Regions from separate parts of the Paenibacillus sp. NPDC057886 genome, predicted to be linked through region 2. Evidence: riboswitches for the same ligand, from Rfam matches in the RefSeq annotation. Region 2 holds a riboswitch; the other holds the start of a gene.
What was found. Region 2 has a riboswitch for ZMP and ZTP ahead of ACFVQB_RS07825 (TIGR01440 family protein). Riboswitches for the same ligand answer to the same signal wherever they lie in the genome.

Region 1 (4,214 bases), on a different contig from region 2:
ACATCATTTTTTAAAAGAAGTGAATCTCTGGATTAGTTGTGTGTATCCGCTTTAGCTGACTTTTAATCTGCAAACCGGATACACACCGCATAAAAAAGAACGACAATCCTGATCAAGGCATTGTCGTTCCTCATTCATATCAATTCTCTTCCCTATATATTCCCCGCTACAACAGTTCGAACTGAAGCTGAGGTTCAGCTATCTCAGCTTTTCCTTCATGCTGTCCAGCATCATATCCCAATTCCAGAACCGCAGCAATCCGCTCGTTGCCTAACACGCCAAACGTTTCAGTACGGCTCCGGTCGTACATCCAGCCATGCAACGTGCTGCGCACACCCAGGCCCTGTTCATGGGCAAGCAAACGAAAATTTTGGATTAGACAGCAGACGGCTGCAAAATCCTCTTCCCGCTTATGATGATCCGCCTCTTCCTTCACCAAGACCAGAAGATAGGCTGGAGCGTGCTCCTGCAATCCCTGCATGAGTTTCCCATTACGGTTATCGGCAAAAATAAATCGCCACGGCTCACGAAGTCCATCATTTGGCGCCCACACGGCGTGATTGAGCAATTCAAGGATTAGCTGCTGCGATACCATTCGATTCGAAAAATCTTTCGGACTGTCTATTTCGCCTACCAGATCGAACAATTTCATTTTTAGAGCCTCCCCTTCTACGTAGTCTGAGCCTGCAATACTTTCCACTTCTGCTCAGCTGGTGTTCTTTTCCGGCTTCTTGGCGCTTTGTCGTAGTATCCTATATGAAGAACGCCAACAAATCTTTCATCCTCACGCAGTCCAATTCCTTTGAAAAAGCCTTCATTCTGAATCATGGACTCTGTATCCCACAGCATTCCTAACCCTTGTTCCCAGCCCAGCAGTTGGAAGCTTTGAATCATCCCGCAGGCAGCCGCATAATTACGGTCATTGGTCAGACGATCCGGTCCTACAGTCGACATAACAATGACGTGAGCAGGAATATCTGTAAACCTCTTTTTAAACACATCCAGCAGTTTTCCCGGAATCAGCTTGCCGAGTTTGCTTTGCGACATCTGTTCCAGCATGCAGTCCACCAACCGTTTGCGAGCTTCGGGAGTTCCGGCATAAACAACACGCCATGAGCCAGCTTCAACAGATGGTTGAAGCCGTGTGGCCTTGTGCAGCAATTCAACAACCAACTCCTGTCCCACCGGTGTAGAATTGCATTTACGAATACTTCTGCGTTCCCTGATCAATTCTGCCAGACTCAAGTGTTTCACTCTCCTTCAGTTTATCTGGATTCCATATCCATGCTGCTGTCTTGAAGAAATTGATGTATTATTTTCAGCTCCGGTTCCGAATATTTGTCCAAAGAACGATAGAACCGTTCAGCCACAAGTACATGCAGACGTTCATGCAGTTCAAAGATCTTTTTGCCTTGCGGTGACAACCGGAAATAGCTCTCCTTCTTGTTGTCATTCATTTTCGTACGTTTGACGAACCCTTCCTCCAGCAGTTTGTTGCCGATCTTGGTAATGCTTGCTTTGGACAAATTCATCGCGTCGGCAATACCTGTGTTGTTAATAGGCTCATGCTTGCCAATGCACTCTATCATATGAACCGCGGTCAAATGCTGAGGGATTTTGTCCATGCTTTCCCGCTGGGCGATACTTAGAAAATGTTCAATTTCCGTATCCTTGTGATTCTCATATACATGTAAAAATCGGATAAATTGGTCATACAGTAACTGTTTTGTTCGATCTATTGAATCCAATCTTCTATCACTCCTTATTTACTAATAAACAATAAAAAACCTTAATTTATCAATCTTGTTCACTAATTTAATCTAAAATAGTTTACTAGTTAACAATATAGCACAAGTGAGAACAGTTATCAAATCCATTAACTATTGAACAATTCTTCTTTTTCAAGTACTATCAAACTAAACAATTTAAACGATCATATGTAACTGGCGAACACGGTGAACCGTGAGGGAGCATATGGTTTTGTAATAAGCCGTACGCCTGGGCAGAGGTAAGGAATATTTATTTCCTTGCCTCTTTTTTATGTTGAAAGGGCGATGTGAAAATGAGTACTGACAAACTGATCTTGAATGGACAAACGGTAGCGGATTTTATGAAGGAAGACATGGCCTCGAAGGTTGCCATTCTTAAGGAAAAAGGCATTCAGCCTTGTCTTGCTACAATCCTCGTCGGAGATGATCCTTCTTCAGCGACCTATGTGCGTATGAAAGGAAATGCTTGTGCTCGCTTAGGCGTGCAATCCATTAAGGTCGTTCTTTCTGCGGATACCACCACGGATGAATTGATTCAAGAAATTAACAAGCTAAATGATGACCCTTCCGTACACGGTATTTTGCTTCAACACCCTGTTCCGAATCATATCGATGAAAGAGCAGCTTTTGATGCCATTAGCATCGAGAAAGACGTGGACGGTGTAACGACCCTCGGTTTTGCACTTAATGCTTTTGGAGAAGCTGAATTCCCCTCCTGTACACCACAGGCTATTATGCGTATTCTGGATTTCTACAATATTCAAATCGAGGGCAAACATGCGGTTGTCATCGGAAGAAGTCCAATTCTGGGCAAACCTGTCTCAGCCATGCTGCTAAACCGGAATGCAACGGTGACGACTTGCCACTCCAAAACCGTGAATCTGGAGGAAATCGTGAAGCTTGGCGATATCATTATTGCAGCCGTGGGCAAACCGCTCTTTGTTAAAGGAGACTGGATTAAACCCGGTGCTGTCGTTATTGATGCAGGTTATAACAAAGGCAATGTCGGAGATGTGGACTATGAAGCTTGCTTTGTCCCTTCTTCAGCAATTACACCTGTACCGGGCGGCGTTGGTCCAGTAACGATCGCGACGCTCATCGAACATACGATTAAATCTGCCTACAAGCAATCTGAAAATGTATAAATGAATTAGCCAAAAAAACAAGGTCCCTCCAGTAACGAGGGGCCTTGTTTGTCTTTGAATACGCTCTAATTGAAAATAAGAAAATATATATAGCTTTTTTTCTCTTTTTACAAATGGATCATATCTATATTATTATGAACAAGGCTTGGGAAGGAGATAAACATAACTTGAAACCTCTAGTACAGCTGCTGCATTTTGGTTATCATCAGGCGATGAGCTGCATTTTTCCTGTGGCGATCTTTGGAACGTTGGCCCTCTCTAGCGTAATTCAGATACCCTTTCTTTATCGCTATGATGCCATTTTGCTTATTTTATTAGCAGTGCAGTACCTGATGTACCGCAGCGGATTGGAAACACGTGATGAAATCAAAGTCATCTGTATATTTCACGTGATTGGGTTAGTACTGGAGATGTATAAGGTCTGGATGGGCTCCTGGTCATACCCTGAGCCTGGGTATACCAAGCTCTTGGGTGTTCCCCTTTATAGCGGATTTATGTATGCAAGTGTAGCAAGCTTTATGTGTCAAATATGGCGCAGATTGCGTATGGACATGACGGGCTGGCCAGGGTTTGCATCTTCTGTTCTGTTAGGAGGAGCCATCTATATCAACTTTTTCACACATCATTTTATTCCCGATTTTCGGTGGTGGTTGACCGCTCTTGTATTTATTGTTTTTCGAAAAACATGGATTATCTATCGGGTACGTTTAACTACCTATCGAATGCCGTTAACGCTCGCTTTTATCATCGTAGGTTTTTTCATCTGGACCGCTGAAAATATAGCTACTTTTTTTAACGGCTGGAAATACCCTGACCAGCATGACTCCTGGCAACTGGTCAGTTTTAGCAAGATCAGTTCGTGGTTCCTTTTGGTGATTATTAGTGTCATCATTGTGGCCCAACTGAAATATGTCAAAGCCAATCGAAAATAATGAGTAGGAGGATACAATGGAAGACGTTATTTTGTGGTTGAAATATGTGTTATTAGGTATCGTACAAGGGGCTACAGAGCCTATTCCGGTTTCATCGAGCGGACATTTGATTATTGTTCAACGATTGCTTGGCATGAAGCAGAACGGATTATCCTTTGAAATTTTGACGAACACAGCCTCCCTGATTGCCATTATGTTTATCTTTCGGGAAGATATCAAAAAACTTATTGTAGGAGGCTGGCGATTCCTAGTCTCTCGCAATGCGGAGTACAGAGCAGATTTTATGTTTTGTCTATACATAATCATTGGTACCCTACCTGCTGCGATCGGGGCTGTGCTATTCAAGGATAAAATTGAAGAAATCTTCA
Region 2 (4,214 bases):
CTATAAAAATAGGACCGGAAAAATGAGTCTTCCGGTCCTTTTTGCTCTCGCTGTTATGTAAGTTGAGTTGATGAAATACATGTAAACACAATGATGCTCCGCAAACAGAATGATCTTCCGATCGCTGTTATCCCCTGATTTCTTTGATTCATTTATTGAATTGGTTGAAATAAGGGGATAAAGGCGAGCGCTTCGCTTCTTCAGGTTCTTTCAGTTTGCTCCGTCTGAGTATTTACATAAGAACATCTCAAATACAAACACCAAGAGCAATCTTTTTTAGTATTTAAGATCTGTGTACAGTGGGAATTGATCGGTAAGCGCCGTTACTTCAGCACGGGCTTCGTCCAATTTAGCTGTATCTTTAGGGTTTTTCAATGTTTTGGCAATAATCTTACCAATAGCCACCATAGCTTCTTCGTTCATACCACGGGAAGTAGCTGCAGGTGTACCGATACGGATACCGCTCGTTACAAACGGGCTAGTTGGGTCAAACGGAATTGCATTTTTGTTCACGGTAATGCCGATGGAATCAAGTACATGCTCGGCTTCCTTACCTGTGATATTCACGCTGCGTGTGTCGATCAGCATCAAGTGGTTGTCTGTACCGCCGGATACGATGTTCAATCCTTCAACAATCAGCGTTTCAGCCAATACTTGTGCATTTTTCACCACGTTTTGTGCATACGTTTTGAACGAAGGTTGCAGTGCTTCACCGAATGCTACTGCTTTGGAAGCAATGACGTGCATCAGAGGTCCACCTTGGGAACCCGGGAATACCGCTTTATCAATCGCTGCTGCCCAAGCTTTGCGGCACAGAATCATACCACCACGAGGTCCACGCAGCGTTTTGTGAGTTGTTGTCGTTACGAAATGCGCATGTGGAACCGGGCTTGGATGCAAGCCTGCAGCTACCAGTCCTGCAATGTGAGCCATATCCACCATGAACAAAGCACCTACATCATTAGCAATGGAAGCAAGCTTTTCAAAATCAATGATACGCGGATATGCACTTGCACCTGCAACGATCATACGAGGACGATGTTTAAATGCCGCTTTGCGCACTTCATCATAATCAATCAGGAATGTATCTTCTTGTACACCGTAAGCCACGAAATTGTACAGCAATCCGGAAGCATTAACCGGGCTACCATGTGTGAGGTGTCCGCCATGCGCAAGGTTCATACCAAGCACAGTATCACCTGGTTTCAGAGCCGCAAGGTATACTGCCATATTCGCTTGTGCACCGGAGTGAGGCTGAACATTCACATGTTCTGCTCCAAACAATTCTTTGGCACGATCACGCGCGATATCTTCTACGATATCAACATGCTCACAACCACCGTAGTAACGTTTGCCTGGATATCCTTCAGCGTACTTGTTAGTAAGTACAGATCCCATTGCCTCAATAACCGCTTCGCTTACGATGTTCTCGGATGCGATCAGCTCAATGTTGTTTTGTTGACGTTTCAGTTCAAGATTCATCGCTTCCAGTACTGCCGGGTCATTCTTGCGCAATTGTTCCATGATTAAATTCCTCCCAGGTATAAGTGAAGTTATAAAGCGAAACTACAGTGGTTACACTCCTGACTTCGATTGCATCACCATCTTCCGATCGCTGTTATCCCTGGATTTTTCTGAACTCCCTTATAATAAGGGGAAAATCCAGGGATAAAGGCGAACGCTTTGCTTCTTCAGATTGGTGTTGCACTCTCCGTTTTCGTGTAAAGTCTAATTTGGCTTTATACAGGTTGAAGATATCAGTCACAAAATGTTGAATCTGGTTGTTCTTCCATACGATACACTGCACGCTCGCCGCCAATCAACTTCGGACGGGTCAATGCTGTAGTTACACGGGCATCACCGATGTAGCGGAGTGCTGTTCGGAAAGGTACTGCCACATGCCGCAAGTGCATGCCAATCATCGTCTCCCCAATATCCAGTCCCGCATGGGCCTGCACATGTTCAGCCAGGCATGGATCAGTCAGCGAGCGATACGCTGCGGATGCCATGGAACCACCTGCTTTGGGCACGGGTACTGCACCAACTTCAGTCAATCCAAGACGTGTAAGCAGTGAACGCTCCATAACCAGTGCACGGTTCAGGTGCTCACAGCATTGGAATGCAACATCAAAACCGGACTCCTGCTGCACCTCGCGTATACCCGCAAGAAGCTGCTGCGCCACTTCAACCGCACCGCTTGTACCAATCCGTTTGCCTGCGACTTCACTTGTACTTGTCCCGATCACAACGATCTGTCCAGGTCCAAGCTGTCCGGCAAGCGCCAGTTCACGCAGAATGGATGCGGTCTGTTCATGCAATCCGGGTTGTTCCGAATCTAACTCAATAGTCATCCTATCGCCTCCCGATAAAATCATGCCCGGCTTCCTCTTGGCTGCCCGTGGTATTCTTGCATGGCATTTCAGGTACTATTATAGCGAATAATCAGATGAAAGACGAAAAAAAGAGCAGTCTGCGGGTAACGCAGAATTGCTCTTTTGCCCAGGCGACCGGCCGTTTGTTCCGGTGCTCCATTGTGGTTGTGCCCACTTCGTCGCCAGTTACACCGGATCCCTGTTTTCCCCTTCATCATAAAACAACCTGCGTTTAAAATCAACGGGTAATTTACATCCCGTGTCCGTTTTTATATGGAAATCCAACGGCAGCTGCGAATGATAAAACGAATTAAATTAATCCAACTTGTCCAAAAGTCTGTCGAGCGCGGTCCGAATCTCTGCCGCAGCTATGTTGTAATCGTCACGACTGCCGCCAAACGGGTCCGAAATATCAAAGCTCGGAATGCGTTGTCTGATCTCGATCGCCCGCTCACGTTCAGATGCCAAAATTTCCTGACCTAGCGCACGTTTCATCTCCAATGTGGCAAACAGGCTGTCCAGCTCCTGAAGATCATTCAGGACTTGCTCGTCATTTTCCACATACTCTTTCAAGGTATACGTCTTGTGTACCGAGTCAGGAAAAACCTGCATGACATGTTGTTTATGACTGCGTGTCAACGTGAGAATCAGATCGGCCCAACCGACCAGGTTTGAGCTAAGGAGCGTCGAATGAGGTGGTCCCTCAACGTTGTGATCCCTTAGTACGGCCTCCGCATGACGGGAAATCGGCATGCCCGTAGTTGCGGCTACACCCGCGGAACGAACATCCACCTGAATGCCCCGCTCAGACGCCAGTTTACGTAAAAGTCCCTCTGCCATGGGGCTGCGACATGTATTCCCTGTACATACAAACAAAATATGTTTCATTATGGTTAGCCTCCCCATTTTGCAAATGTTGTCGAATCATGTTTGAAGCTCCATCTGATCAATGAACCTCATAACTATATATTGAAGACTGCACCAGGCTGTAATCATGGTTACGTTGTTTTTTAAAATATAAACAAAAGTCCAAAGGCGAGCAAGATCGCTCCGCCGGCCGCTTCCCCGTAATCCCCCATGTTCTGGCTCACACGTCGTCCCAACAGCAGACCCATGACGGACATCAATCCACCGCATACGCCAAAAGCCAGCACCGTTAATACCAAATCACTGCTGAACATGCCGAGAGAGACTCCAACGGAAAATGAATCCACACTGACACTCAGTGAGAACAGAGTCACACCGAGCAGAGATCGATGATCCACCAGTTTGGTGTCTCCCTCCCGGAAAGCGTTCAATATCATATGGGCGCCGAGCAGGACCAGCAAACCCCCAGCTGCATACGTCGTAATGTCACCAAGCAGGGAACTGACGTACTTGCCTGTATACATGCCGATGAGCGGCATGATGATGTGTAACAGGGCCGTTACGGTACTGATTCGCAATACGTCTCTCAGACGAATACCCTTCATGCCAATCCCGATTCCAAGTGAGAACGCGTCGAGTCCGAGAGCGACGGCCATAATCAAAATGGTTACCAACTGCCCTACATGGGCAGACACATCCCACATCCCCATACCCCCAAGTCACGTAAAGGTTCTTGTACACCATATGCGGACAAGATCATAAACATGACCTGAGAAGACTTTTTGCAATCTTGGTATTCAAAGTGTAAGAGAATTGCTGGTCTTGGCTTAAGGGCGGGTGTCAGAGGAAACTTTTTATGGCAATATTATGGAAAAAGGGAGCTATCGGTTACCGACCTGAATGAGTCGGTGACCTGCCGCCTTGAGCAGCCGGTTCATGACGGCTGCTCCCAGTCCTTCGCGTGAGCAGGCTTCA

Region 1: it holds a riboswitch for ZMP and ZTP, as region 2 does, so the genes downstream of both, ACFVQB_RS05790 (bifunctional 5,10-methylenetetrahydrofolate dehydrogenase/5,10-methenyltetrahydrofolate cyclohydrolase) here and ACFVQB_RS07825 (TIGR01440 family protein) in region 2, are expected to answer to the same signal.

Annotation. Positions count from the first base shown of each region.
Region 1 is NZ_JBHVMZ010000001.1:1,310,489-1,314,702, reverse strand. It holds gene ACFVQB_RS05805 (nitroreductase family protein) at 167-652, opposite strand; gene ACFVQB_RS05800 (nitroreductase family protein) at 670-1,254, opposite strand; gene ACFVQB_RS05795 (MarR family transcriptional regulator) at 1,266-1,748, opposite strand; ZMP/ZTP riboswitch at 1,930-2,011, shown strand; gene ACFVQB_RS05790 (bifunctional 5,10-methylenetetrahydrofolate dehydrogenase/5,10-methenyltetrahydrofolate cyclohydrolase) at 2,063-2,914, shown strand; gene ACFVQB_RS05785 (DUF817 domain-containing protein) at 3,049-3,846, shown strand; gene ACFVQB_RS05780 (undecaprenyl-diphosphate phosphatase) at 3,863-4,214, shown strand, end outside.
Region 2 is NZ_JBHVMZ010000002.1:137,862-142,075, forward strand. It holds gene ACFVQB_RS07820 (serine hydroxymethyltransferase) at 277-1,524, opposite strand; gene ACFVQB_RS07825 (TIGR01440 family protein) at 1,758-2,351, opposite strand; ZMP/ZTP riboswitch at 2,491-2,572, opposite strand; gene ACFVQB_RS07830 (low molecular weight protein arginine phosphatase) at 2,688-3,260, opposite strand; gene ACFVQB_RS07835 (manganese efflux pump MntP) at 3,383-3,943, opposite strand; gene ACFVQB_RS07840 (L-threonylcarbamoyladenylate synthase) at 4,121-4,214, opposite strand, start outside.